4 regions of the Nocardia sp. NPDC059240 genome follow, and region 1 is predicted to be linked to each of the others. Evidence: riboswitches for the same ligand, from Rfam matches in the RefSeq annotation. Region 1 holds a riboswitch; each other region holds the start of a gene.
What was found. A riboswitch is a leader RNA that binds a small molecule or an ion and turns the genes downstream of it on or off. The one in region 1 is predicted to bind cobalamin.

Region 1 (7,169 bases):
GGCGGAACGACCAGTAGATGATGAACCCGGACAGCACGAAGAAGAACGTGACGCCCGCGGCCCCGAGCTGCATGGGGATCCACTCGTGGATGTGGCGGAACAGCTCCGACTTCTGGAACGGGTAGACCGGCAGGAACACCAGCGCGTGCAGCACGAAGACCGCGAACGCCGCCCACCAGCGGCCGCCGGTCAGCGACGGCAGGGCCGGCCGGCCGCGCTGGGTTGATTCCGGGGGTGTTTCGACGGGCCGCGGCGGGGCGGTCAGTATCGGCGAGATCGGCTGGGCGGCAAAGGCTTCCGTGACACCCGGCGCGGCCTGCGCGCGGGTCCCCGGCATGACTTCGGGTGGACGGGTCATCGTGCGTACCTCTCGTACAGTGCGTTGGCGATCACCGCGTCGCCCTGGGGAGCCGGGTGGAAGGGCAGGCCCGCGAGATTGATCTGCGGGTCGAACACCCCGTTGACCCACTGCTGCGGTGTGCACAGTCCGTGTCCGGCGGTGAGCGCGCGCGAGTCGAGGAACTCGACCTGCGCCTGCGTGGCCGCCTCGCGTTCCGCCTGGTCCATGCGGTTGAAGTACTCGACAACCGTGCGGCCGTTGGGCTGGATGAAACCGAGTCCCGCGAGGTCGACGCAGATGGCGTCCGCGTCGGGCCGGAACAACTCCGGGTAGCCGACGATGACGATGTGCGCGGCGGGGGCGTAGTACCTGATATAGGTCACGACCTTGCTGATGCGCGCGGCGTACTCGGCGCCGGTGATGGTGTGCGGGTCGGCCATTCGGCCTTCGGTCACCGCGTCGGGGCCGCAACCGCCGGTGACGTCGTAGAAGCAGCTCTCGGTCGACTTCCAGGGGGACAGCTCGGCGTCACCCCACTGGTCGTTGAAGCCGAATTGCACCGTGACCAGCTTGGTGGCGGGCCCGAACGCGCCCGCCTTGGCGGCATTGGCGGCCTGGACGGTCAGCGTGTAGCTGTCACCGCCCGCGATCGCCGCGCCGGGACAGGACTGATTCCAGACCTGATCGCTGTCGCCGGGCAGGCCCATCAGCGCGCTCAGCTGCGCGGGCCAGGCCGTGTCGCCGTGATCGCACTTCTTCTCGCTGGAGAACGGGGTCCAGCCGTTGGCCGAGAACGAATCGCCCAGGATGACAAGCTGTTTGCCGGCCGGGGCCGGATCCTTGCCGGCGGCGGTCGAATCGGCGTGCGCGCCCGCGGTTCCCGTCATGGCCGCTGCGATGGCCACGACCGCGGCGCACAGCGAAGCCGATGCGCCTGGGAAACGGAACTTCATGAAACCCTCGAATCGCAAATTGAACAGTGAGTCTTTCAGTTTTGCGCGGAGTGTACAGAGACGAGTGGTGGACGTGAGATCCGTTGCGGTGGATCAGTGTCCGAATCGGTCGTAAACGGCGTTGGCGACGACGGCGTCACCCTGACTCGACGGATGGAAGGGCAGGCCGTCGATATCGGTGTGCAGGTCGAAGACCCCGTTCAACCACGGCTGCGACGAGCAGAGACCATGGCCGGTAGTGAGCGCGCGGGCATCGAGGAAGTCGATACCCAGCAGCTGAGCCGCTTCGCCCTGCGCCTGTTGGATGCGGTCGAGATACTCCACCACCGCGCGGCCGCGCGGATTGACGAAGGGCGCGACCCCCAGAATATTCAGACAGACCGTGCTGCTGCCCGGCGTGAAAAGCTCCGGGTACCCGACGAATACGATGCGCGCGTTCGGCGCGTAGTACTTGATGTAGGTGACCACATTGCTCATACGTTTGGCCATCAGCGCACCGGAGACACCGTTGAAATCGGTCATCCGGCCCTGGTCCACCGCATCCGGATCACAGCCGTCGACGAGGTTGAACACGCAGTTCTGCAGCGAATTCCACAGCGTCTGATCGGATTTGCCCCACTTGTCGTTGAGTCCGAACTGCAGGGTCACCAGTCTGGTGTTCGGGCCGAAAGCGCCCTCCTTGTCCGCACGCTGCGCCTGCTGGGCCATGGTCCAGCCGGGGCCGCTGTCGATCGACGCTCCCGGGCAGGACGGGTCGTCGACCGCGTCGGTGCCGTACACGCCCATCAGCTTGGCCAGTTGCACCGGCCAGGCCGTGCGGCCGTGCAGGTTGCAGTCGTCCCGGCCGGTGAAGTGGTCCCATTCGTTCGCAGAGAACGAATCACCCAGCACCACAAGTTCTTTCCCGGCGGGAGCCGGATCGGCTCCCGCACCGCCCGCGGCCGTCACCGACGCCGCGAGCGCCACCGCGGTGACGCACAGCCACCGCACACTGTTGCCTAGCACCACTGTTCCGCTCAGTACCCGGCGCGCGGCTCGAATCCGGGCGCGTCCAAGGTCGGCGGCGCGGCGGGCTTGGGGGCCTGGGTCTGCGGCGCGGGCTTGGGCGCGGCGGGCTGCGGCGCGGCCTGCGCCGGCTCCGGTGCGGGCGCGGCGGGCTCGGTGACGGCGGGCTGCGCGGCGGGCGCCTCCGTGGTCGGGGCCGGGGCCACGGTCGTCGGGGCGGGAGCCACGGTGGTCGGGGCGGGTGCGACGGTCGAGCTGACGACCGCCGAGGTGGTGCCGCCCTGAGACCCGTCGGATGACTTGTCGCTGCCGCACCCGGTTGCCCCCGCGAGCACTATGGCCCCGCCGATCACAGCTGCCGCGGCTCGCACGACGAAAACCCCCGGTGTAGCAGACTTCATGAATTACCTCGCCTCTGAACTGAAGTGCCATCTGTTCACTTCAGCGGGGAGTGTATTCAACCCGCCCGGCCCAGCCACACCGATTCGGAAAACTGCCCCGAATCTTCCGGGCATACGCACCGATTCCGCTGGTCAGCGCGTTCGCGCCGGGTGGAACCCGTCCCAAAGGGCGGACACCGGAGCACCCGGAACGACTCCATCGAACAAGATCGAGGACCGGCCCGGGGGCAAAACGCCCGATTCCATACCGTGGACGCGCGTTTGACCAGTTTGTTCGTGGTTTCGTATCTTTATGTGATCGGCGATTCGTGGAATCCGGTGAGAGTCCGGAACGGTCGCGCCACTGTGAGCACCCCTCGGGTGTGAGTCAGACCCCGGCCGCCGAGATGTCATATCGGCCGAGGGGCGCGAATACCCCTCCCACACTAGGAGTTCCCGTGGCGACGTCCTACGCCCCCCGTTCCGGTCTCGGAGCAGTCTCCCTCTCGATCCCCACCCCCGTATGGCTGATCGGCACCACCCTGGTGGCCCTGCTGGCGATCTACTTCATCGGCATCGACCAGGGCGCCGTCTCGATCTTCGGCAGCGACATGCACGTGCACGAATTCGTCCACGACGGCCGGCACTTCCTCGGATTCCCCTGCCACTAGTCGCGGGAATCGAGTCAGCACAATGGAAAAACGAATCATCGGCCGTGGCGTCCTGTTGGGCGCACTCGGCGGACTTCTCGCATTCATTTTCGCCCGGATCATGGCCGAGCCGATCATCAACCGGGCCATCGACTACGAGTCCGGGCGCGATGACGCCCAGATGGCCTTGGACAAGGCCGCCGGAAAACCCATGGGAGACATGGGGCCCGACCTCTTCACCCGCTCCCAGCAGCAGAACCTCGGCCTGTCCTTCGGCATGATCGTGTTCGGCGCGGCGCTGGGCGGGCTGTTCGCCGTCGTCTACTACCTGGCCATGCGCCGGGTCGGGAAGATCACCGCCCGGAACCTGGCACTGCTGGTGTCGGGCGGCATGTTCCTGACGCTGTACGCGGTGCCGTTCCTGAAATACCCGGCCAATCCGCCGTCGATCGGGCATCCGGACACGATCAAGGAACGCACGGGGCTGTATGTCCTGATGATCGTGCTCAGCGTGGGATTTCTCCTCGGAGCGATCTGGTTGGGCCGCACACTGGCCGCACGCCTGGGCAACTGGACCGCGAGCATCGTCGGGGCGGTGTCGTTCGTCGCGGCCATGGCGATCGTCATGCTGATCCTGCCGTCACTCGGACACCTGTCGGCCAACAAGTCGTTCGGCGACTTCGCCACCGAAACCCCACAGCCCCTGAAGGATCCGACGGGCACCATCGTCTACCCGGGCTTCCCGGCCGACGACCTCTACCACTTCCGCCTGTACTCCTTCACCGCCCAAGCCATCCTGTGGCTCGTCATCGGCGTCGGCTTCGCCTGGCTGGCCCCCCGCCTCCTCGGCGACCGCACCCCCGAAACCACCCCCGCCCCATGAGCGCAGTAACCCGCCTCACCCTGATCACCCACGCGATCACCGACGCCGTCCAGGCCGCCCGCTTCCCCGCCGACGAACCCCTCAACCCCCTGGGTGAGCGTTCCGTCGCGGCCGCGGGCGGCCTGCCCGCCCTCGACCCAACCCTGATCCTCTGCGCCCCCGAACTCCGCACCTCCCAAACCGCGAAAGCTCTCGGCCTATCCGCCACCCCCGAACCCGCACTCCGAGACCTGAACTGCGGCACCTGGTCCGGCAAATCCATGGACGACATCACCCCCGACCACCTGATGTCCTGGCTAACCGACCCCACCCACAACTCCCACAACGGCGAATCCCTAACCGCCCTACTCACCCGAGTCCGCACCTGGCTCGACACCTTGGCCGGATCCGGCGACCGCATCCTCGCCATCACCCACCCCGCCGTAGTCCGCGCAGCAATCCTCACCACCCTGACCGCTCCCCCGGAATCCTTCTGGCGCATCGACATTCCCCCACTGACCGCCACCACACTGCACCACAGAGCTCCCACCTGGACCCTCCGCACCACCGCCCACGCCCTCACACCCTGACCATCGACCGGGCTCTGGCCGAACTCGGAGCCGATCGAGACGAGATGGCCGCGGCCAGAGCTGAAACCGAGAACATCACGCGGGGCACCGTCTGGTTCGAGAAGGCTCCGGCACTCTTGGGCGATCCGCTGTCACTGGAAACCGAAACCTTCGAGCCGGATTCCAAGGGTCGCGTATTGACCCGCTCTTCAACCGTGGACGTGCCTGTTCAGCGAGGTCGTCGAGCACTGTGGCCAGCCGGTCGAAGAGCTCGAAAGCTGGTCTGCCTGTGCGGAGTACATCTTCGCGTTCCCAACCACCAGCCCCGACCCCCGCCACTTCAAAACGACCTTCCAATTCAACCTGCTACACAAGGTGCGCTGGCTCTGACCGTCCCCCAGCCTGTTTCAAGATCAGGGTGTACTCAGTGCGGGAAATTCGGACAATTTCCTCGATGAGTACTCCCTGACCTTGATGCCACGGCCGACCGATTCGGATTGTCCTGATTGTCTGATAGAAACCTCCCGGCATGACTGTTGGTAGTGGAGGGGCCGAGATGGACGAGACGCGGAGTGGGTGGGAGCCGATTGCGCTGCCGCAGGATCAGGTGGGATTCGATGCGGGGCCGGGGTATTGGAGCGGTAGCGGGAAGGCGGTGTGGGCGGCGATCCTGGCGATGGTGTTCGGGGGAATTGTGTTGTCGTTCGGGCTGATAGCGGTGGCCGAGCACCGGCTCCTGAAATTGCCGATCTACGGCTATCTCCTCTTCGCCCTGGTGCTGCTCATCTCGGCGAGCCTCTGCGTCGGCGGCATACTGCTGCTGTTCCGGCTCGCCATCGGCAAATACGCCATCATCGTGACGAGTGCGCTTCTCGTCACCTGGGGTGTCGTCGGCGCAATCATCAGCGGAGACATCACTCGCTCCCCCACGACAACCCTGGTCATCGCGACGATATTCGGCGGCATCGTCGCCCTGAGTGCCAGCAGGACCACGAAGCGCTGGCTGGCCGAGGGACGCGCGGTTCGGGAGCGTAAACGCGTTGTGCGCCATGCGAATGGGTAGCCGGTGGGCCGCTTACTGGCGCGGCAGTGGCATGGCTGTGTCGGCGGCGATTCTCGCCATGATGTTCGGCGGGGTGGTGCTGTCGATTGCCCGTGAGGGCACGATCCACGCCAGGTCTCTATCGGGGCAGATTCTTGCCTTTTTCATGGCGGGGTTTGTTGTCCTGGCCGCCGCCACCCTCTTGGTAGGTGGAGCACTGCTGCTCTTCCGGCTACCCGTCGGCAGGCACGCAATCGTCTGCGCCTGTGGGTTTCTCATTGCCGGGGCCGCCGTAGGCGGCCTCAGCAGGGCGAGCTTCACCGACTCCGCAGGCGACTTCGTCAAGATTCTGGTGATGCTCGGCGGAACCGCCGCGCTGGCGGCGAGCAAATCGACGAAACGGTGGCTGGCGGCCGGGAGGGCGTGAAAGATCGGGAGTATGCGAATCTTCATGCTTCCGATTGCCGTTGGCGCGACCATGATCTTCTTCGCTCCTACCGCGGCTGCTGATTACTCACTCGACAGCGTTTCGATTTCTGCGCCTACCGGGAACTATGGGACCGGGTGTACTTACACGCTCACCGCGAAAGGCATGTACGCGTACTACACCCGGTTCTGGGATAACGGGGTGGCTGTGCCGACCGAAGGTGTAGTCGACGGGTCGGTGATGAATCAGCCTTGGACGCCGACCACGAGCGGGCCGCACACACTCGTCGCGCACGTGAACGGCGACCTCACGGACAAGTCGATCGTGCTCACCGTTGGCAATGGGATCAACCTCGGTAGTGCCTGTATCGGCATGTAACCCGCGAGAATTATTGGGCGGGCAGGGAATAGCCGTAGCCGCGTTCGGTTCCCTGCTCGGCCATCGCGGCTAGGGACGCGAGGGCGCGGGGGTTGGCCCAGCGGGTCGAGATGAAGCCGATGAACATGGTCGCCGCGAGCGGAAGGCCGGCGAAGTCGAAGCCGAGGCCCTTCAAAGTGTTGAGGGCGACGACAAAGAGTAAGAGAACTCCGATCGCCAACTGGACCCAGGCGGTGGCGGAATCGACACTGCGACGGCTGCGTTCGCTGACGATCAACTGGTTCCAGCGGACGACTTCCTCGGGTGACCCGAGAGATGGCAACTGCCGCACACGAACGGCGTCGTAGAACCGGCGCATCTCGTGCCGACCACCGAAACGTTTGCGCGCGTGCGCGATAGCTAGGCCCACGATCGTAGTCAGGATCACGATCAGCGCCGCCCCGAACCAGCCGAGTCCCATCGCCGCTACGTAGGCCGATTCGGCGGCGGTGAGAACGAGGATGACCAGCCACAGCGGCCCGTAGATGAAGTCGCGATAAAGCTTCATGGAAGCCCCCTCCCTT
Region 2 (7,169 bases), on a different contig from region 1:
GAGGTCCGCGGCCTTCTCCAGGATGGTGAAGTTGGTCAGGCCGTGCCGCCGCAATTCCAGGGCCAGGCCCAGTCCGGCGAACCCGGCACCGATGATCAGGATGGACGGCTCTCGCTGCATATCCCCAACGTTAGAGGCCGTTCTCGCTGGTCACGAAGACATCGCCGGTCAGTCAATCGGTATTTTCGGCCACGTCTTGTGAGCAAGCGCACGCTCACCTAGCTCACACCTCACTGTCCGAGCCAGTGAGTAGGGTCTGACCTGCGACGCTGTCCCCGACTGGACAACCCGGTGTCACACTCAATATATTCACGGAAGTTCTTGCTCCAATTTGCTTGTCCTGGTTAGTGATTGGCTATTCTGCGCAGCCGCAGGGGGTTGCGTCAGCACGTCGACGCCGATCAGGACCGCGGAGCCGGCTGGTCGTCGTGTTGGGCGGCGGCGGGTCGGCACGAGCTGCGGGTGGCGGAGGTGGGGTCCGCCGCCCGCAGCTCGAATATTTCCGCACCATCCGAACAATCTCCGCGCTCCACCGGGGGCCCGACCCCGCGTGTCCGAATTCGGCTAGGCTCGCCGCAAGTGACTCAGTTCACTCCCCAGTAGGTACGTGCAAGGAGCGGTTGGGAAATGTTGAGCACCATGCAGGACGAGCAGCTGTCACTCGCGACGCTGCTGCGCTACGCCTCCACCTTCCAGGGCGACAGCCATGTCTCCACCTGGACCGGCGACGGCGTACGCACCCAGACCTATCGTGAGATCGGCCAGGATGCGGCCCGCCTCGCCAATGCCCTGCGTGACCTGGGCATCGGCGTCGGCGATCGGGTCGGCACGTTCATGTGGAACAACAACGAGCACATGGTCGCCTATATCGCGGTGCCCGCGATGGGCGCGGTGCTGCACGCACTGAACATCCGGTTGTTCCCCGAGCAGCTGGTGTACGTGGCCAACCACGCCGAGGACCAGGTGGTCATCGTGGACGGCTCGCTGGTACCGATGTTCAACCAGTACCTGCCGAATCTGAAGACCGTGCGCCACGTCATCGTCGCCAACGGGGATGTCGCGACCGTGACCGCGCCCGAGGGCGTCACCGTGCACGCGTACACAGAACTGCTTGCCGCGCAATCGGACAGCTACGACTTCCCGGTCATCGACGAGCGGTCGGCCGCGGGCATGTGCTACACCTCCGGCACCACCGGCGACCCCAAGGGCGTCGTCTACTCGCACCGCTCCAACTGGCTGCACGCCATGCAGGTGATCTCCCCCAACGGCATGGGCTTCACCGCCGCCGACACCGTGCTGGCCATCGTGCCGCTGTTCCACGCCAACGCCTGGGGCATCCCGTACGCGGCGCTCATGTCGGGCGCGAATGTGCTCATGCCCGACCGCTTCCTGCAGCCCGCCCCGCTGCTGCAGATGATGGAGCAGGAGAAGCCGACCTTCGCGGCGGCCGTGCCCACCATCTGGGGTGGCGTGCTGGCGGCCCTGCAGGCGCAGCCGCAAGACATTTCGTACCTGCGCACCTGCGTGGTCGGCGGTGCGGCGGTGCCGCCGTCGATGATGCGGGCCTTCGAAGAGCAGCACCACGTCAAGCTGCTGCACGCGTGGGGCATGACCGAGACCTCCCCGCTCGGTTCGGTCGGCCACCCGCCGGCCGGGGCCGAAGGCGAAGAGGCGTGGGCCTACCGCTACACGCAGGGCCGATTCCCGGCCGGGGTGCAGGCGCGACTGGTCGGCGATGACGGCAGCGTGCTCCCGAACGACGGAGAAGCGCTGGGCGAGCTCGAGGTTCGCGGGCCCTGGATCACCGGGTCCTACTACTCCCCCACCGGCGCCGAGGTCGATCCGGACAAGTTCGACGACGGCTGGCTGCGCACCGGCGATGTCGGCAAGATCAGCCCCAACGGCTATCTGACCCTGGTGGACCGCTCCAAGGACGTGATCAAGTCCGGCGGCGAATGGATCTCGTCGGTGGACCTGGAGAACGCGGTGGTCGGGCATCCGGCGGTCGCCGAGGCCGCGGTCATCGGCATCCCGGACGCGAAGTGGGACGAGCGTCCGCTGGTCGCGGTCGTGCTGGTGGCAGGCTCCGAGGCGAAACCCGAAGAGCTGCGCGACTTCCTGGCGCCCAAGTTCGCCAAGTGGCAGCTGCCGGAGCACTGGGCCTTCATCGAGGAGGTCCCCAAGACCAGCGTCGGCAAGTTCGACAAGAAGCGGCTGCGCGCCCAACACGCCGACGGCACGCTGACCGTCATCACGCTGGGCTGAACCCGGATATCCGCAATGCCACGGCGGCCCTTAGTGTGAGGGCCGCCGTGGTGTTCGGGAAGCCGGTGTAATTCCGGCACGGCCCTCGCCACTGTGATCGGTTAGTCGGTGCGTCGTCCTGTCCTCGCGGGCAGGGGTCACGGGATTTCGGTCCCGGAAGACCAGGCGCGCCGGTGTTCGACCCGTCAGCCAGGAGACCGGCCACGGCACCGTTGAACCGTTCCACGAGGTGCTGGAAGGCTGCTCTGTGTCTGTACCCAACCCTGTTCCCACCCTGCGCTGGGAACGCCGCGACTGGATCCGCACCGGCGGACTGCTCGCGACCATCGCCGTCATGCACGTGGTGGCGTTCGGGATTCTGTTCGCACTGGTGCTGCCCGGGCACTACACGGTCGGCACCCAGGTGTTCGGGGTCGGGCTGGGCGTCACCGCCTACACGCTCGGCATGCGGCACGCCTTCGACGCCGACCACATCGCCGCCATCGACAACACCACCCGCAAGCTGATGGCGGACGGGAAACGTCCGGTGTCGGTGGGCTTCTGGTTCGCGCTCGGGCACTCGACCGTGGTGGTGCTGCTGGCGGTCGGCATCGCGGCCGGGGCGCGGTTCGCGACCACGCTGGCCGATGACGACTCCGCGACCCGCAAGGATCTCGGCCTGGTCGCCACGCTCAGCTCGGGCAGCTTCCTGTATCTGATCGCGGCGTTGAACCTGGTGGCGCTGGCCGGGATCTGGCGGGTGTTCAAGGCCATGCGGGCCGGGCAGTTCGATGAACACGAGCTCGAAAAGCACCTGGACAGCCGGGGTTTCATCAATCGGATCCTGGGACGGCTGACCAAGTCCATCACCCGGCCGGGACAGATGTATCCGATCGGGCTGCTGTTCGGGATCGGCTTCGACACCGCCACCGAGGTGACGCTGATGGTGATGGCCGGGTCCGGTGCGGCCGCGGGGCTGCCCTGGTACGCGATCATCTGCCTGCCGCTGCTGTTCGCCTCCGGCATGAGCCTGTTCGACACGCTCGACGGCACCTTCATGAATTTCGCCTACCACTGGGCGTTCTCGAATCCGGTGCGCAAGGTGTACTACAACCTCACCATCACCGGGCTGTCGATCGCGGTGGCGTTCCTCATCGGCACCATCGAACTGGTCGGTGTGCTGCACGCCAAGCTGGATCTCACCGACCCGATCACCGGGTGGATCTCCGGCATCGATCTGAACAATGTGGGATTCGTGATCGTCGGACTGTTCGTGGCGGTGTGGGCGATCGCGTTGATCTACTGGCGACTCGCGAAGGTCGAGTCCCGCTGGTCATTGACCGCCGAAAGGCCGTAGAGGACCGGGATGATCGGGGCCGGCGGCGGCAGCTTCCACCAGCCGTCGGGGGTCTGGACCATGCCGGGCCAGCGCGGCCACGGCAGCGTCTCGGATTCGGTGAGACCGGTGATGCGCAGACCGGCGGCCAGTAGCGCGTTGACGACCTCGCCGAGACCGTGCCGCCATTCGTAGGCGGTGGTGTCGGTGGTGAGGTCGGGGCCGTCGGTGTAGGTGTGGACGCTGTCACGGCGTTGCGCGCCCCGGCCGGACAGGTAATCGTCGTGCAGCAGTAGCTGATCCGGGTCCACGCCCGGCGGCGGGGTCGGGCCCAGGGCGTGCAGCAGCGGATGGAATTCGACCAGGTAGAGCAGGCCGCCCGGGCGCAGGAGATCGGCGATCACCTGTGCCCAGCCGGTCAGGTCGGGCAGGTAGCAGAGTGCGCCCTTGCCGGTGTAGATGATGTCGAAATCCCTGCCGGGCAGGGCCGTTCGCGCGTCGTAGACGTCCGCGCACACGTATTCGACCGTGCCCCCGGCCAATTCGCGGGCGTGTTTGATCGACTCCGCCGAGAAGTCCAGGCCGACCGCGCGGGCCCCGCGCCGCGCGAATTCGACCGTCTCCGTGCCCAGATGGCATTGCAGGTGCAGGATGTCGCGGCCGCGCAGCTCGCCGAGGGCCTCCCATTCGAAAGGGGCGAACCAGTAGCTCGCATCCCGGTCCCGGTAGAACCGGCTGGCGGCGTGAATTCCCGCGCGGGCGTCCCAGTTTCGCCTGTTCACCGATAGTGGATCGATGGTCACGCCGCCATCGTAGGGGGTCAGAACAGGGACTGGGTCTCGGCGGCGATGACGAAGCCGTGGCCGTCCACGGTGCAGCGGACGCCGGAGGTCATGGATTCGCAGATCACCCCGCGCACGCCGATGGTCTGGCCGTACTCGAGCACCTTGCCGCCGCCCTCGTGGAAGCCGGGCGCGGTCGAGCCGTCGATCGGCGGTCCGACGAAGACGCCCTGGTTCAGGCAGATGAATTGCGGCTTGCCGTTCTGGACGGCGGCGGCCACCTCGTGGGCGGGATTGTTGGCGCAGCTCAGGCCCGCCGGGATCACGGTGGCGTTCTTCAACTGGCAGCCGACGGTGTTGAGATTGTCCACGTAGATACCGCATTTGATGTTCTGGCTGGGCGACTGGAAGTAGTAGTGGCCCTGCTGCTCGAAGTCGCGGGCGTCCACGTTCACATCGTCGCGGTTGGGCAGGGTGGTGGCCTTGGCCTGCGTGGTGGGCGGGGTGCCCTGCGCAGGCTGTGTGACCTGGGCCGACTGAGTCGTCGGGGCGGCTCCGGGCGTACTGGTGGCCGGGTCGCACCCTGCCAGAGCACCGACCAGCAGGACAGCCGCGGCCGCGGTGAGCAACGCTCGCATGATCACATCGCTTTCAGTTCGGTTATGCCACAGGAACATTCGTGCGACCCGCAGAAATTGTTAATCGGCGCAGGTGAACAGTCGGCGGCTCGAGCATATCCACAGCGTTTTGGCCGAGACCGGGCCGGAGGTGCGGCCTAGGCTGAGGGCCATGACGCCGCTGCAGCGCTATATCGCGGAGGAAATCGCCACCGATCATGTGGAGGGGCTGCTCAGCCGCCGGGAAGCGTTGCGGCGGTTGGGGCTGATGGGGATCGGGACACCGGCGGCGGTGGCGCTGCTGGCGGCGTGCGGGGAGTCGGCGAAACAGGCCACGCCGAGTACGACGGCGGCGGCCGCGTCGTCTTCGGCTCCGCCGCCCGGGAAGTCGACGGCATTGCCGTCCACGGCGATCACCCTGCCCGGCCCCGACGGTCGCACCTTGCAGGCCGCGTGGGCGGAGGCGGCCACGCCCAAGGGCGGCGTGCTGGTGATCCACGAGAACAAGGGGCTCACCGACCACATCCGTTCCATCACCGGCCGTTTCGCGGGCGTCGGCTACTCCGCGCTGGCCGTCGACCTACTCTCCGAGGAGGGCGGCACCGCCATCTTCACCGATGACGCCGCCGCGACCGCCGCACTGAGCAAGATCCCCAACGACCGCTTCGTCGCCGACCTGCGCGCCGGCCTGGCCGAACTCGGTCGCCGCACCCCCGGAAAGAAGCTGGGCGCCACCGGCTTCTGCTTCGGCGGCGGCCTCACCTGGCTACTGCTCACCTCCGCCACCCCGGAAATCGCCGCCGCCACCCCGTTCTACGGCCCCTTCCCCGACGGCGGCCAATTCACCGGTTCCAAGGCCGCGGTCCTGGCCGTCTACGGCGCCCTCGACACCCGCGTCGACGCCACCCGAGCCGCCGCCGAATCCGCCCTCGATCAAGCGGGCCTCCCCCACGACACCTACGTCGCCGACAACGCCGACCACGCCTTCTTCAACGACACCGGCGCCCGCTACCAGCCGACCGCCGCCGCCGAAGCCTGGAAGCGCGTAATCGACTGGTACGGGCGCTACCTCGTCTGAGCGACTAACCCAGCCATGGAGTCTGCCGCTGCTCCCGATGATGCTCCAGCCGCAGCCGAACCGTCGGGTGCACCGGCAACCCCGCCAACTCCTCCAGCGAAATGAACCGAACCTCGGTGGACTCGTGCGAGACCCGGATCTCACCACCCACCGCCCGGCCGTTGTAGACGACGGCGAACTCCTGCCGGACTTCCCCGTCCGAGTACTCGATAACGTGCTCCGGATCGGTGTAAATGCCGAGCAGACCGGTGATCTCGATATCCAGCCCGGTCTCCTCGAAGGTCTCCCGGATCACGCACTGCTCGAGGGTCTCCCCGACTTCCATGATCCCGCCGGGCAGCGACCAATTCCCCGAGTCACCACGCCGCTGCATCAGCACCCGACCGAGCTCGTCCACGACCAGCGCTGACCCACCCGGTTTCAGCGAATTCGGCTTGGGCGCGTTCGGGTCCCGGTAGTAGTCACGCCTCGAGCCCATGGCTGCAGTTCAATTCGTGCTGATGGTTTTGCGGTGGACCGGGCCGTGGGGTTCGGCGCAGTGGGGTTCGTGGTCGTGGTCGTCTTCGGGGCATTCGTCGTGGTCGGTGAAGTCGACCTGGAGGACGGCGTGGTCGATGTGGTGTTTGTCGGCGAGCATGTGGGCTACCGAGGCGCGGACGGCTTGGCTGTCGGCGCCGGGGGCGACCAGGATGTGTGCGGAGAGGGACGGGACGCCGGAGGTGATTTCCCAGATGTGGAGGTCGTGGACCTCGACCACCGAGTCGACGTCGGCCATTTCGCGGCCGATCTCGATCGGGTCGAGGTAGGCGGGTGCGGCCTCTAGGAAGATTCGGCCCGAGGCGCGGACCAGGCCGACGCCGGCCTTCACCATGAGCACCACCACGATCAGGGTTGCGATGCCGTCGGCGCGGGCGAAACCGGTGAGCATGATGATCAGACCGGCGATGGCCGTGGCGATGAAGGCGAACAGGTCGTTGAGGATGTGCTGGTACGCGCCCTCGACATTGAGACTGGTCCGGTTGGCGCGGCTGATCATCCAGCTGGCCAGCACGTTCACCACGATGCCGATCAGGGCGGTGACCAGCACCAGGCCGCCGGTCACGTCGGGCGGG
Region 3 (7,169 bases), on a different contig from region 1:
GGCAATGGCCTCGGAGACCGTACCGCTACGGTACCGGTTTTCCAAGGCCCGCCCGTATCAGAGGGTTTCGCGGTCGGCTCAGAAGGATTCGTTGAGCGCCTTGATCGGCATCTTGAGCTCGCTGAGCAGGTCGATGTCCGACTCGGCGGGGCGACCCAGGGTGGTCAGGTAGTTGCCCACGATGACGGCGTTGATGCCGCCCAGGATGCCCTGCTTGGCACCGAGATCGCCGAGGGTGATCTCACGGCCTCCCGCGAAACGCAGGATGGTGCGCGGCAGCGCGAGGCGGAAGGCGGCGACGGCGCGCAGGGCGTCGGCGGCCGGGAGCACCTCGAGGTCGCCGAAGGGGGTGCCCGGGCGCGGGTTGAGGAAGTTCAGCGGGACCTCGTCGGGCTCCAGTTCGGCCAGCTGCGCGGCGAATTCGGCGCGCTGCTCGAGGGATTCGCCCATGCCGAGGATGCCGCCGGAGCACACCTCCATGCCGGCCTCGCGGACCATGCGCAGGGTGTCCCAGCGCTCGTCGTAGGAGTGGGTGGTGACCACGTTCGGGAAGTGCGAGCGCGCGGTCTCGAGGTTGTGGTTGTAGCGGTGCACGCCCATGGCGGCGAGCTGATCGACCTGCTCCTGGTTGAGCATGCCCAGCGAGCAGGCGACCTGGATGTCGACCTCGTTGCGGATGGCCTCCACGCCCGCGGCGACCTGCGCCATCAGGCGCTCGTCCGGTCCACGCACGGCGGCCACGATGCAGAATTCGGTCGCGCCGGTCTTGGCGGTCTGCTTGGCGGCCTCGACGAGCGAGGGGATGTCGAGCCAGGCGGCGCGCACCGGGGACTGGAAAAGGCCGGACTGCGAACAGAAGTGGCAGTCCTCCGGGCAGCCGCCGGTCTTGAGCGAGATGATGCCCTCGACCTCGACCTCGGGGCCGCACCACTTCATGCGGACGTCGTGCGCGAGAGCGAGGATCTCCTCGAGCCGGTCGTCGCCGAGCTGCAGCACCTCGAGGGTCTGGTCCTGGGTGAGGCCGATTCCGCGCTCGAGCACCTGCTCGCGGGCGATGGCGAGAATGTCATCGCCTGCTGTGGTAACAGCTTCGGTGGTGACGGCTGCCTGGGTCATGTCCGCGCGCTTCCCTTCGTCCGGCCGCGTGTGGCCGACCAACTTGAACGGTGTTCAGGGTAGGCTAGCAGTCCGGAACGTGAGCCGGAACACGAGAGGGTCGGGTTTTTCAGTGCAACTCCATCGCACGGACGTGGTCGACGGGGCCATCGCCATTCTCGACCAGTACGGACTGGCGGATCTGACCATGCGCCGGCTGGCCACCTCGCTGCACGTCCAGCCGGGCGCGCTGTACTGGCACTTCCCCAATAAGCAGGCCCTGCTCGGCGCGGTCGCCGACCGCATTCTCGCCCCCATGGACGAGGCGGTCACCGCCGACGAATGGTCCAAGCAGATCACCGAATTGGCGCACCGGCTGCGCGAATGCCTGCTCGCCTACCGCGACGGGGCCGAATTGGTCTCGGCCACCTACGCTTCCCGGCTCACCACCAGCAAGGGGCGGGAACGGCTGGCCAGCGCCGCGATTCGCGCGGGGATGACGCGCGAGGAGGCCGATCTGTCGGCGTACACGCTGCTGTACTACGTGCTCGGCCAGACCGTGGACGAGCAGTCACGCATCCAGATGGATTCGGTCGGCGCACTCGCCGAAGAGCATTCGCCGCTCTACGACACCATCAACGCGACCGCCCGGTTCGACTTCGGGTTGCAGCTGTTCGTCAGCGGCATCCGCCACCTGCTCGGCACTCGCGTCCGCTGAGCCGGTCCGCTGGATCGGGTTACGGGTAGACGCTGTCGGTCAACCAGACGAATTTCGCACCGGCGTCGGTGGTTTGCCACAGCATGCCGGTGAGCAACAGGACGAAAGCGGCGATCACGGCCGCCGCGACGCGTACACGGATCATGCCCGGCAACGTACGCGCACTCATGGCCCATCCGCATCCCGATATTTCCGAACGGTAGAGTCCGGGCGGTCATTCGACGGCGGGTGCGGGAATCCGGTGCAAATCCGGGACGGTCGCGCCACTGTGAGTACCGGGCAACCGGTGCGAGTCAGACCTCCCCCGCCGCGCAAGCACTCTGGAGAGGCCGCGTTTTGCCCGAGGAGCCACCGCGATGAGTCGTGCGCGGACATCGCTCGCCCTACCCGTGCTCGGAATCCTGCTGTGCGCGGCCATGATCGTCGCCACCGGATTCGGGGCCCAGACCATTCCCGTGCCGGACGTGCTCGACGTGCTCCGCCAGCGAATCACCGGCAGCACGCCCGCAAACCTCGGGCTCGATACCATCGTGTGGCAATTGCGGGTGCCGCGAACGATTCTCGCGGCCATCGTCGGCGCGGGCCTGGCCGTGGCCGGGGCAGCCATGCAGACCCTGGTCCGCAACCCCCTCGCCGACCCCTACCTGCTCGGCGTCTCCTCCGGCGCGGGTGTCGGGGCGGCAGCGGTCATCACCTCCGGCATGTTCGCCGGGGCTGGACTGTGGGCATTGTCGGCGGGCGCGCTCGCCGGCGCACTGCTCGCCGCGACGGCGGTATTCCTCATCGCCATGGCTCAAGGTGGCCTCACCCCACTGCGTTTGGTGCTCACCGGCACCGTCCTGGCCTCGGCCTTCGCCGCGTTCAGCAGCTACCTGATTTTCCGCAGCGCCGACCCCTCGGCCGCCCAATCGGTGCTGTTCTGGCTGCTCGGCAGCCTCTCCGGCGCCGACTGGACCCGAATCCTGTTGCCCGCCTGCGTGGTAGCAGCCGCCCTGACGGCCCTACTCCTCGCCTCGAACTGGCTCGACGCCCTGAACCTCGGCTCCGACGCCGCCGCCTCCATCGGAGTCCCCGTGCGCGAGTTACGCATCGCCCTGTTCATCCTCCTGGCCGTCCTCGTCGGCATCCTCGTAGCCGTCTCCGGCGGCATCGGCTTCGTCGGCCTGGTAATCCCCCACGCCGCCCGCCTCGTGGTCGGCCCCCGGCACCGCATCCTGCTCCCGACCAGCGCCCTGTGCGGCGCACTCTTCCTCGTAGTGGCCGACTCCGCCACCCGAGTCCTGGTCCGCCCCACCGAAATCCCCGTCGGAGTCCTCACCGGCCTGATAGGCGCCCCCGCCTTCCTCCTCCTCATGGGCCGCCGCCGCTACACCTTCGGAACCGCATGACCCCCGGCCAGGCCGCAGGAATGATCGAGGTCTCGGGGTTGAGCTGCGCCGCCGGTCGGCGGACCGTGCTCGAGCGGGTCGAGTTCGCCGTCGAGCCCGGGGAGACGGTCGGGATTGTCGGACCGAACGGGGCGGGCAAGACGACTTTGTTGCGCACTCTCGCTGGGCTGATCACGCCGATTTCCGGATCGGTCGCGGTGGACGGCCGTGCGCTGCATCGGATTTCACCGCGGGAGCGGGCGCGGTTGGTGGGGCTGGTCGGGCAGGATGAGCGGCCGCCCGCGGATCTGCTGGTCGGCGAGTTGGTGACGTTGGGGCGGACACCGTATCTGCCGCCGTGGGGTGCGGGCGGGCCGAATGAGCGGGCCGCGGTGGAGGACGCGCTGCGGAAGGTGGATCTCGAGGGGTTCGAGGGGCGGCCCGTGCACCGGCTGTCCGGCGGTGAGAGGCAGCGGGTGTTGCTGGCGCGGGCGCTGGTGCAGGAGACGCCGGTGCTGTTGCTGGATGAGCCGACCAATCATCTGGACATCACGCATCAGCTCGAATTGCTGGCGCTGACGCGGGAACTGGCACGGACCGTGGTGATGAGCCTGCACGACCTGGCGTTGGCGGACCGGTACTGCGACCGCGTGCTGGTGGTCGACAAGGGCCGGGCTCATCCGCTCGGACCGCCGGAGACCGCCCTGCGCCCCGCGATCCTCGAAGACGTTTTCGGTGTGCACGCGCATCGCGTGCCGGACCCGCACGCGGGCGGCACCCACCTGATCATCACTGGACGAAAGGCACTCTCTTGACCAAGATTTCGATCCCCGCCCGGCTACGGTCTCCCGGTTGGTGGGCGCGGCCGCTGGCTGTCGTCGCCGCGGTGGGGGCGGTGGCGGCGTGTGGGTCGCCGCAGGCGGCGTCGGGGAATCTGGCGGTGCGGAATTGTGGTGTGGAGATGAAGTTTCCGTCGCCGGCGCAGCGGATGTTCGTCAATGACGGGAATCTGATTTCGATGGTGCTGGCGCTCGGGGCGCAGGAGCAGACGGTGGCGGTGTCGAGTTTGAAGCGGGATGCGGACACCTTGCGCAAGCATTATGGGGATGCGGTCGACAGGTTGAATTCTGTTGCGCCGGATTACCCCTCGCGGGAGACCGTGTTGGCGCAGCGGCCGGATGTGATGGTGGCGGGGTGGAATTACGGGTATTCGGAGGCGGCCAACTTGACGCCGGATTCGTTGCGGGCGGCGGGGGTCGCGCCGTACGTGCTGACCGAGAGTTGCCGCAGGCCCGATGGTGAGCGCGGGGTCGTGGACGCGTGGACGGCATTGCGGACCGATCTCACCGCGTTGGGGGCGATCACCGGGCGCACCGAGAAGGCCACGCAGGTGAACAGTGATCTCGACAAGCGGTTGTCGGCACTGCTCGCGGCACCGCAGGCGGCGAAGCGGCCGACCGTGTTCGTGTTCGACAGTGCCTCCGATACCGTCATGTCGAGCGGGAAATTCGGTGCGCCGCAGGCGATCCTGGAGGCGGCGGGGGCGCGCAATGCGCTCGACGATGTGGACGACACCTGGACGGCGGTGTCGTGGGAGCGGGTGGCGGCCGCGGATCCGGATGCCATTGTCTTCGTGGACTATCCGCCGCAGAGCTATCAGCAGAAGGTGGATCTGCTGCGTGGCAAGCCGGGCATTCAGAATCTGCGGGCCGTCACCGAGGGCCGGTTCCTGAACCTGCCGTACGCGCTGTGGACGAGCGGGCCGCTGAACATCGACGCCGCCGAGCAGGTACGGGCGCAGCTGGAACGCTGGAATATGGTGCCGCCGTCGGGAATTCGGCCCGCCTCGGACGATACGGTGCGCTGACCCGGGGTCAGCGTCCGAGGTAGACCATCGTCGCCTCGTCGTGCTGAATCTGCCGCACGAACGGGACCACCTGGTTGGCGATCACCATGTTGTATTCCTGTGGCCGCTCGATCGGATTGGCATGCCCGGTGGTGTGTGTTGTCACCACCAGCAGCGTCCCGTCCACCCCGCCGACCTGATCGATGAGCACCTTGTGCGAGTACGCCACATCCACCGTCGGATCGTCAAAGGGATTGTGTGGGCGAATGAACACGATCGCCGGTCGCGGTTTGCCCGCGGCCGGTTTGGCGAGCGCCTTCAGATCGTCCACCGCGCCACCGGCCACGATCGCCTTGAATTGCGCCTCGATCAGGCCGTTGCTGGCGGCGTCGGTGTTCAGGATCTTGTCGCGCAGCACATCTTTCAGCGCCGAGCGGAACTCCGCACCCCGGATGACGTACCGGCCGCCCACGAAACGATCATGGCGCGCATAGGTTTCCACGACCAGCCGCAGCAGGCGGCTCTCGCGCGCCCCGGGCACCCAGCCCATCCAGCGCAACATCTCCTCCCCCTGGTCGCGGGCTTCGGGGCGGACGGCGTCGAGATCGACGGGCGTGCAGTCCAGGATGACCGCCTGCACCCGCTTGGTGCTGCCGGTGTGCAGGTGTTTGGCGATCTCCAGCGCGATCACCCCGCCCATGCTGTGCCCGGCGAGCACCACATTCGACACCTTGGCGGCATCGGTGACCTTCACGATCAGATCCGCGATGACCTTGGTGTCGATACCGGTCTGGTCGTAGCGGACCGCCCACACCGAGCCGAGTTTGCGCAGCGACGGCAGGGCGCGCGCGGTGTCGGAGGCGTCGAGCACGCCGAGTCCGACCAGATCGAAGACGGCGGTATCCCCCGCCTGCGGATCCGAGGGCCCGGCGATCGGCAGCACCGCGGGCTCGGTGCGGGCCAACCGGTCCTGTTCGGGCAGCACGTCCGCGCCCAGGTATTCGGCGAACGCACCCAGGGTGACCAGCGGAATCAGGCTCAGCCGCAGCAGCATCAGCCGGGTTCGCCGCCACCGCACCCACCCGCTGCTCGGCCGGGTCGCGCGCAGCAGTTCACGGCGGCGCCGATCGTCGTATTCGGCGACTCCGGAGGGATGCGGGAAACCCGGCAGGGCCATACCAATCAACTGTACGAATTTCCGGCACTTCATCCAGGCTTGTCCTGGTGGCCATCTCCTGATACAGCGGCGGTCATTCGGGTGTGCAGCGGGCTGCCACGACATGACTTCGGCCGGAATCCCAGCGGATTCCGGCCGAAGATTGGGGTGGGAGTTGCCGAAAGATCGGGTGCGAGTGTCAGTGCCGGGCGGCGTGCTCGGTCAGTCCGGCGAGTTTGGCCAGCGACGTACGGAACCCGACCTCATTGTCCGTCGGGGACAATCCGGGCGGCAGATTGTCGTGCCGCGCGGTGACGCGGGTGCCGCCGGGGGCGTCGTCGAGGGTGTAGGTGACGGTCATCTCGCCACACAGATCCGGGTCCTCGGTTTCGAATTCGACGGTCTGCACCACTTCGCGATCGGGGACGACGCGGGCGAAGACACCGTGAAACGTGTCGGTGTGCGCGGTCGACTTACCGGTCGGGCCTGGCAGATCGTAGGTCAGCGAGATGCGGAACCGGCCGCCGACGCGGGCGTCGAATTCGTGGACGCGGCTGGTCATTCCGTCGGGGACCATCCACGTTCGGACCGAACGCGCATCCAGGAGCGCCCGGAAGACATTCGAACGCGGGGCACCGACGAACTTCTCTACTCGGGTGGAGGGCACGCGGCCACCCTACGCCGCATGTGATGAAGATCACCGCAGGTTCATGTGATGTTCGGCGATTCCTCGGGCGCCTCGGGCAGCGACAGCGTGGCCATGGTCCCGCCGCCGGGCGCGGGATCCAGTGTGACGGAACCGGAATGGACCTCGGCCACCCAGCGCACCAGTGACAGTCCGATGCCGTGCTGCCCCCGCGCGCCGACCGCGCCACGCCGGAAGGGGTCGGCGAGTTCGGGATCCAGCCCGGGACCGTGATCGCGCACCGTCACCTGTCCGGCGGCGACCCGCACCTCCACCGGGGTGCCGCCGTGCACGAGCGCGTT
Region 4 (7,169 bases), on a different contig from region 1:
GTCACCGTCTACGCGCGCGGCGAGGAGGACGGGCGGCTGTGGATCGCCATGCGGTATGTGCCGGGCACCGACGCCTCGGTCGAGCTGAAGCAGCATCCCGGTGGCCTGCTCCCGCAGCGGGCGCTGCGCATCATCACCGACGTCGGTAAGGCCCTCGATTACGCGCATCGGCGCGGGCTGCTGCACCGGGACGTGAAGCCCGCCAACTTCCTGCTCACCCGCGACGAGGACGATCCCGAGCACGGCGAGGAACGGGCGCTGCTCACCGATTTCGGGGTGGCGACCTCGATCGCGGACAACCGTGAACTGACTTCCGGTGACAGCCTGATGGCGACGCTGGCCTATGCCGCGCCGGAGCGGCTGGTGGCGGGGCCGCTGGATCATCGGGGCGATATCTACAGTCTCGGTTGCGCTTTCGTGAAACTGCTCACCGGTCGGACGCCGTTCCCGGTGACCTCGCTGGCCCAGGCGACGCTCGGGCATCTGCAGGACCCGCCGCCCGCCCTGAGCACCCTGCGCCCCGGCCTGCCGCCCGCGCTGGATGCCGTGATCGCCAAGGTGCTGGCGAAGGATCCGGCGCAGCGCTACGCCACCTGCCGAGAATTCACCGCCGACGCGGCGCTGGCGCTGGCGGGCGGATCGCCGGCGACCGGACCGCAGCCGTTGCAGAGCCGATTGCCGTTCGGCCCAGCGGTTCTCGCGGACGAGCCGCCGACCGAGCTGGTCAACCGCGCGCCCGACCGCTCACGGTCCACCCGAGTGTTGCGAGTAGTCCTCGGTGCGGCAGTGGTGGTGCTGCTGGCCGTTTCGGGCGTGGCCGTCTTCGTCGCCACCCACCACTCGAATACCGGCGGTCCGGCCGCCGTCACGACCACCCCGGTCGATTCCCTGTCCCAGGTCCGCTCGGCCCACCCGGCCTTCCAGACCAAGACCGTCGTGGTCTTCAACCTCGGCGACGGCACCCTGTCCGCCGATCTCGACACCAGCGATCAGGGAAAGTTTCTGCAGGACATCGGCTTCCACTACAGCACCGACTACCGGGCCAAGGCCGACGAAGCCTCACCCCGCCAACTCTCCCCCACCGACGCCCTGGTGCCCGACGTGGACGTGGTCGTTGTCGTCCGCACCGACAAACAGGCGGGCAACGGCGGCCTGCGCGGTCTCCCCGGCAGCTTCCTGTCCTCCTCGCTCACGCACGCCCGCCTCGTCATCGTCGACGATCCGTCCACGGCCCACGCCTTCCAAACCTGGACTGCCACTTCCCCCGACACCTTGGTCCAACGCGTCGTCCCGTCGATCGTCAAGGTGCTTTGAACGGCCGTTCGCGGATTCTTACGCGCTTTTGCCGAAGCGCTGCCGTCGCCTTGTCGATCGCCGCACAGGATCGATAGCAGATCCGGGAGGGCCGGACGGCAGGACGGAAGGAGTCGGTCATGCGGGGTTTGCGAGTCGGCGGCAGGTTTTCGGCGCGGTACCGGCTGAGTGACGGGCGGGGGCACGGGCTGCCGGTCGAGGTGGCGAAGTATTGGGAGGGCCGCCACGTCGTGGTGACCGGCGGCAGCAGCGGGATCGGGCTCGAGGTGACGCGGATGGCGTTGGCGGCGGGTGCGCTGGTGAGCGTGATCGCGCTCGAAGACGCTGCGCTGGCGGCGCTTTCGGCCCGGGTGCCGGAGGAGTCGGGCCGGTTGGCGGCGATCGCCGCCGATGTGACCCGGCCCGAGGACATGCGGGTGGCCCTGCAGCGCGCCCGCGCACAATACGGCCGGGTGCAGGCGGTGATCGTGTGCGCCGGGATCGCCAAGCCAAACTACTTCTCGCGGCTCGAGATCGCCGACTTCGAAAAGCATATGGCGGTCAACTATTTCGGGGCGTTGCATGTGATCCGCGACGTGCTGCCCGATCTGCGGGAAGGGGAGCGTGACAGCATCACCGTCATCTCGTCGATGGCCGGCGTGCTGCCCTGTTTCGGGTACGGCGCGTACAGCCCCAGCAAGTTCGCGGTGCGGGCGCTGTGCGAGGTGCTGCGCCAGGAACTGCGGCCCGCCGGGGTGTCGGTGACGGTGGTGCTGCCACCGGATGTCGATACGCCGCAGCTCTCGGCGGAGGCCGCCACCAAACCGGCGGAACTGGTGGCGCTCAGCGGTTCCGCGCCGATCGCCGCGACCACGGTCGCCCGTGCGTTGATGATCGGGGCGGCCCGGGGCCGCGCCACCGTGGTGCCGTCGCGCAGTGCCCGGCTGCTGCGCTGGCTGGCCGGTGCCGCCCCGCGCCTGATGGCCCGGGTGATGGACGCGATCATCGCCGGTGCGCAGCGCCGCGCTATGCTCGCGAACGCAGTCGGTTCGCCGGGCGCATCGGTCGAGGCTCGGTCTCGGCTCGCGTCCTGCGTCGAAACCGGTTCTTCCGCAAGGTGAATCGGTGAGAGGGAATCCGGTGAGAATCCGGAACTGTCCCGCAGCGGTATGCAGGAACGACCGCCGTCATGAGCACTGGGCGCAGGCCCGGGAAGCGACGGCCAGTAGGTCGGCCCATCGGGGCCGGTGCCTGTGAGTCCGAAGACCTGCCTACTGTGCCGGGTACGCCGTATCCGGCGGTCATCGCCTCGTGGACTGGGCGGACGGGCCGGTGGTTTCCCGCTGCCGTGACAACGGCGGTTGTGGGCTGCCCGGGTTTCGTGCGCTCTTGTGGCGACGGCCAGTGGACTCGGAGCACTGGAGAATACCCGTGACCAGCAATTCCCCCTTCACCGCGACGGTGCTCGGCCTGCCCAGGATCGGGCCGCGCCGGGAACTCAAACAGGCCGTCGAATCCTATTGGGCGGGCCGGATCGACGCCGACGCGCTGCACGCCGTCGGGCGTGAACTCCGCGCGGCGCAACTGCGCGATGTGGTCGCCGCCGGACTCGACTCGGTGCCGGTGGGCACCTTCTCCTACTACGACCAGATGCTCGACACCGCAGCCCTGTTCGGCGCGCTGCCGCCCCGGGTGGCCGGGATCGCCGATCCGCTGGACCGGTATTTCGCGGCGGCGCGCGGGACGGCGGAGGTCGAACCGCTGGAGATGACCAAATGGTTCGACACCAACTACCACTATCTGGTTCCCGAACTGGGCCCGGACACGGAATTCAGTCTGCACCCGGAGAAGCTGCTCGGGGAGCTGGCCGAGGCCCAGGCGCTCGGGGTGCCGGCACGGCCGGTGGTGATCGGCCCGCTCACCTTCCTGAAGCTGGCCAAGGATACCGAGGGCAATGCGCTGCGCCGCTTGAGTGATCTGCTGCCACTGTATCGGGAGCTGTTGCGGCGCTTGGCGGCAGCGGGCGCGGCGTGGGTGCAGATCGACGAGCCGGTGCTGGTGACCGACCTCTCGGAGGTGGAACTGGCGCTGGTGCAGCACGTGTACGCGGAGCTGTCGGCGGGCACGGATCGTCCGGCCCTGCTGGTGGCCACCTACTTCGGTCGGCCGGGTGCGGCGCTGCCGATGCTGGCCGCCACCGATATCGAGGGCGTGGCCTTGGATTTCACGTCCGGCACCACCGTCGAGGACGTGACCTCGGTGCCCGCGCTGGCCGCCAAGCTGGTGGTCGCGGGGGTCGTCGACGGCCGCAATGTGTGGCGCAACGATCCGGATCGGGCGCTCGCCACGCTGGGCACCCTGCTGGGCGGCACCGGGGCGCTGGTGGTGTCGAGCTCCAGTTCGCTACTGCACGTGCCGTATTCGCTCGACGCCGAGTCGGCACTGGATCCGACAGTGCGATCCTGGCTGGCCTTCGGCGCGGAAAAAGTGGCCGAGGTACGGCTGCTCGCCACCGCCCTGCACTCCGGGCCCGACGCGGTCACCGACGAATTGACCACCGCGCGTGCGGCACTGGACTCGCGTCGCACGGATTCACGCCTGCGTGACGACACCGTCCGAGCCCGCCTGGCCGCCCTCGGACCCGAGGCTACCCGCCGCGCGCCCGCCGCGGAACGCCGTGCGCTGCAACACGAACGCCTCCCCCTGCCCCCGCTGCCGACCACCACCATCGGCTCCTACCCGCAAACCGACGCCATCCGCCGCGACCGCACCGCCCTGCGCAAGGGAACCATCAGCCCCGAGCAGTACCGCGACCGCATGCGCACCGAGATCGCGGAAGTCATTGCCCTGCAGGAGAAGCTGGGTCTCGATGTGCTCGTCCACGGTGAGCCGGAACGCAATGACATGGTCCAATACTTCGCCGAACAGCTCACCGGCTTCCTCACCACCGCCAACGGCTGGGTCCAGTCCTACGGCAGCCGCTGCGTCCGCCCGCCCATCCTCTACGGCGACGTCACCCGCCCCGCACCGATGACGGTCGACTGGATCACCTACGCCCAAGCCCTGACCGACAAACCGGTCAAGGGCATGCTCACCGGCCCCGTCACCATCCTGGCCTGGTCCTTCGTCCGCGACGACCAGCCCCTCGCCACCACCGCCGACCAAGTGGCCCTGGCCATCCGCGACGAAACCGTCGACCTGCAAGCAGCGGGCATCCGCATCATCCAGGTCGACGAGCCCGCCCTCCGCGAACTCCTCCCCCTGCGCGCCACCGCCAAGGCCGACTACCTGGCCTGGTCGGTCACCGCCTTCCGCCTCTCCACCTCAGGAGTCTCCGACGCCACCCAAATCCACACCCACCTCTGCTACTCCGAATTCGGCGAGGTAATCGACGCCATCGCCGCCCTGGACGCGGACGTCACCTCCATCGAAGCCGCCCGCTCCCACATGGAAGTCCTCGACGACCTCAACGCCGCAGGCTTCTCCCTGGGCGTGGGCCCCGGCGTCTACGACATCCACTCCCCCCGAGTCCCTTCCACCCGCGAAATCACCGAATCCCTCCGCGAGGCCCTGAAAGCCGTCCCCGCAGACCGCCTCTGGGTCAACCCCGACTGCGGCCTGAAGACCCGAGGCCCCGCCGAAGTCGAAGCCTCCCTCCACAACATGGTCCAGGCAGCCCAAGCCCTCCGCTGACCGTCAGGAACCAGACACTCCTGCGATGAACACATCCCACTCGCCAGGCGCGAAGCTCAACGCCGGGCCAGTGGGATTCTTCGAGTCCCGCACAGCGATCCGACCACCGTCGAGGTGTGCGACTTCGACGCAGTCGGATCCACCCTGACTGTGGCTTGATTTGAACCAGCGGGCCGGGGATAGGTCAGCGTTCACTCTCGTATCTCCTTGCTATCTCACGCAGCAGGTCGCGACTCGAGCGAGGGTCCAAGCTCGATTCCTGAAGTTTCCGAAACGCGTGTCTGAACGTGCGGATGTCCGTGCGCTTTTCGAGATACGCGCTGCCGGCATAGCCCTCGCAGTAGACCTGCGACGGGTCCAGCACCTTCTTGCCCGGGGCGACGTGGTCGAAGTCCATGATCGTGAACGGTGGCAGCGCCGCTCCGAGGGGGAAGCCCGCACGGAAAGGCAGCACACGGATGTCGATGTTCTCGCGAGTGCTGAGATCCGCTACGTGCCTGCACTGTGCCGACATCAGCTTATTGTCCCCCACAACGGTTCTCAGCACATTCTCGTGCAACACCACCGACACACAGGCCGCCTGGTGAGTGCGAGTGAGGATGTGCTGCCGCTGAATACGAACCCGCACACGCCTTTCGAGTTCGTCGACGGTTTCGTCCGGAAAGTAGATCCGGTCGAGCGCCCGCGTGTAGTCGGCCGTCTGAAACAGGCCGTGTATGATCAAGGATTGGAAGATCGTCAAAGTCGTTGCTGTGGACTCCAACCCGACATACAAGTTGGCCCACGCAGGGATCAGATCACCGTAGGCGTGCCACCACGACTTCGCGGGAACTTGTTCGGCCAGCCCTCGCGCCACAGCCGAGGTGTTCCGGTCCACGCCATACGCCTCACAGAGCGCCAGAATGTCGGTGACTCTGATCTTCTCGGTCTCACCCCGTTCGAGGCGGCTCAAGGTCGGCCTGCTCCACTGCACCAAAGCGGCGGCCCGCTCCAGATTCATCCCGGTCGCCGAGCGCGCCTCCCGTAGCAGCCTGCCGAGCTGCCGACGCGGCAACGTGGTCTCCGTATCCTCCGACTCCCTCTCAGCCATTCGCATGCCCTCTCATCAGGTCAACGAACTTCTCTCACCCCAGGAGAGAAGGTATGCCTCGAATGAGATGCACCCTGGGCGTTCTCGCCATTTCCGCAGATTCTCTGCGCGTGCCGCGCGACTGCGCGCGTGTGTCGCACCGTTCCCCCATGACCTGGATCAACGACTTCTGCGAAAACTCCCACGTCGACGACCCCCGCCGAGCCGAGGGCATCCTGAAGATCCACGCCCCCTGCACTCCCCCCTGCCCCCGAGCCCGCGCCGCCGCCGAATGCCTTGCCCGCCAGCCTCGCCCACCCTCGCGGTGCTGACCAAGATCAGGGTGTACTCAGCGCGGAATTTTGTCCCGTTCACCGCGCTGAGTACACCCTGATCTTGAAAGCTCGGGTGATGATGGCGGCGTGACGTTGATGAGGTATTGGCCGGTGGCGGGGTTGCGGGTGCGGACGCCGCGGTTGGAGTTGCGGATGCCCGACTTGGAGGATCTCGGGGCGCTCGGGGCGTTGGCTGCGGCGGGGGTGCATAGCCCGGATGTGCAGCCTTTCACCGCGGAGTGGACGGATGTGGAGCCTGCGGAGCGGGCGCGGCGGGTGTTGCGGTTTCACTGGCAGTGCTGGGCGGACTGGCAGCCCGAGGAGTGGTCGCTGAATCTTGTTGTGCTGCACGATGGGGAGTTGGTTGGGACACAGTCACTCGGCGCGACGAACTTCGCGGTGTGCGCGGAGGTGAATACCGGGTCCTGGCTCGGCTTGGCTCATCACGGGCAGGGCATCGGGACGGAGATGCGGGCTGCGGTGCTGGAGTTGGCATTCGCGCACCTCGGGGCGGAGTCGGCGACTTCGGGGGCGTTCGAGGACAACGTCGGCTCGTATGGGGTCTCACGCAAACTCGGGTACGAGCAGGACGGCATCGCGCTGCACGCGATCAGGGGTAAGGCGGCGGTGATCCGGCGGCTGCGGCTCAGCCGCGCACGGTGGGAAACCCATCGGAGTGTGCCGGTCGAGGTGACCGGGCTGCCGGAATGCCTGCCCCTGTTCGGGATCCGGCCGCCGTCAGGCGGCGCCTAGGCGGCGTGGGGGGACGCCGACGTACT

Region 2: it holds a riboswitch for cobalamin, as region 1 does, so the genes downstream of both, ACFXHA_RS07610 (HoxN/HupN/NixA family nickel/cobalt transporter) here and ACFXHA_RS25080 (CbtB-domain containing protein) in region 1, are expected to answer to the same signal.
Region 3: it holds a riboswitch for cobalamin, as region 1 does, so the genes downstream of both, ACFXHA_RS40590 (FecCD family ABC transporter permease) here and ACFXHA_RS25080 (CbtB-domain containing protein) in region 1, are expected to answer to the same signal.
Region 4: it holds a riboswitch for cobalamin, as region 1 does, so the genes downstream of both, metE (5-methyltetrahydropteroyltriglutamate--homocysteine S-methyltransferase) here and ACFXHA_RS25080 (CbtB-domain containing protein) in region 1, are expected to answer to the same signal.

Annotation. Positions count from the first base shown of each region.
Region 1 covers NZ_JBHZAC010000007.1:2,014-9,182, reverse strand. The annotation lists gene ACFXHA_RS25100 (acyltransferase family protein) at 1-358, opposite strand, end outside; gene ACFXHA_RS25095 (SGNH/GDSL hydrolase family protein) at 355-1,293, opposite strand; gene ACFXHA_RS25090 (SGNH/GDSL hydrolase family protein) at 1,387-2,298, opposite strand; gene ACFXHA_RS25085 (hypothetical protein) at 2,310-2,699, opposite strand; cobalamin riboswitch at 2,960-3,097, shown strand; gene ACFXHA_RS25080 (CbtB-domain containing protein) at 3,137-3,349, shown strand; gene ACFXHA_RS25075 (CbtA family protein) at 3,372-4,211, shown strand; gene ACFXHA_RS25070 (histidine phosphatase family protein) at 4,208-4,780, shown strand; gene ACFXHA_RS25065 (hypothetical protein) at 5,316-5,822, shown strand; gene ACFXHA_RS25060 (hypothetical protein) at 5,854-6,228, shown strand; gene ACFXHA_RS25055 (hypothetical protein) at 6,241-6,606, shown strand; gene ACFXHA_RS25050 (hypothetical protein) at 6,617-7,153, opposite strand.
Region 2 covers NZ_JBHZAC010000002.1:433,528-440,696, forward strand. The annotation lists gene ACFXHA_RS07600 (flavin-containing monooxygenase) at 1-120, opposite strand, end outside; gene ACFXHA_RS07605 (long-chain fatty acid--CoA ligase) at 628-2,265, shown strand; cobalamin riboswitch at 2,297-2,486, shown strand; gene ACFXHA_RS07610 (HoxN/HupN/NixA family nickel/cobalt transporter) at 2,513-3,601, shown strand; gene ACFXHA_RS07615 (class I SAM-dependent methyltransferase) at 3,544-4,383, opposite strand; gene ACFXHA_RS07620 (hypothetical protein) at 4,401-5,000, opposite strand; gene ACFXHA_RS07625 (dienelactone hydrolase family protein) at 5,152-6,057, shown strand; gene ACFXHA_RS07630 (NUDIX domain-containing protein) at 6,062-6,535, opposite strand; gene ACFXHA_RS07635 (cation diffusion facilitator family transporter) at 6,545-7,169, opposite strand, start outside.
Region 3 covers NZ_JBHZAC010000016.1:139,806-146,974, forward strand. The annotation lists gene bioB (biotin synthase BioB) at 79-1,116, opposite strand; gene ACFXHA_RS40580 (TetR/AcrR family transcriptional regulator C-terminal domain-containing protein) at 1,229-1,813, shown strand; gene ACFXHA_RS40585 (hypothetical protein) at 1,833-1,982, opposite strand; cobalamin riboswitch at 2,005-2,135, shown strand; gene ACFXHA_RS40590 (FecCD family ABC transporter permease) at 2,170-3,201, shown strand; gene ACFXHA_RS40595 (ABC transporter ATP-binding protein) at 3,198-3,995, shown strand; gene ACFXHA_RS40600 (ABC transporter substrate-binding protein) at 3,992-5,047, shown strand; gene ACFXHA_RS40605 (alpha/beta fold hydrolase) at 5,055-6,203, opposite strand; gene ACFXHA_RS40610 (SRPBCC family protein) at 6,382-6,849, opposite strand; gene ACFXHA_RS40615 (sensor histidine kinase) at 6,891-7,169, opposite strand, start outside.
Region 4 covers NZ_JBHZAC010000013.1:102,731-109,899, forward strand. The annotation lists gene ACFXHA_RS36925 (serine/threonine-protein kinase) at 1-1,314, shown strand, start outside; gene ACFXHA_RS36930 (SDR family NAD(P)-dependent oxidoreductase) at 1,434-2,414, shown strand; cobalamin riboswitch at 2,379-2,583, shown strand; gene metE (5-methyltetrahydropteroyltriglutamate--homocysteine S-methyltransferase) at 2,725-4,986, shown strand; gene ACFXHA_RS36940 (DUF397 domain-containing protein) at 4,990-5,181, opposite strand; gene ACFXHA_RS36945 (helix-turn-helix domain-containing protein) at 5,171-6,082, opposite strand; gene ACFXHA_RS36950 (GNAT family N-acetyltransferase) at 6,487-7,143, shown strand; gene ACFXHA_RS36955 (bifunctional 2-methylcitrate synthase/citrate synthase) at 7,129-7,169, opposite strand, start outside.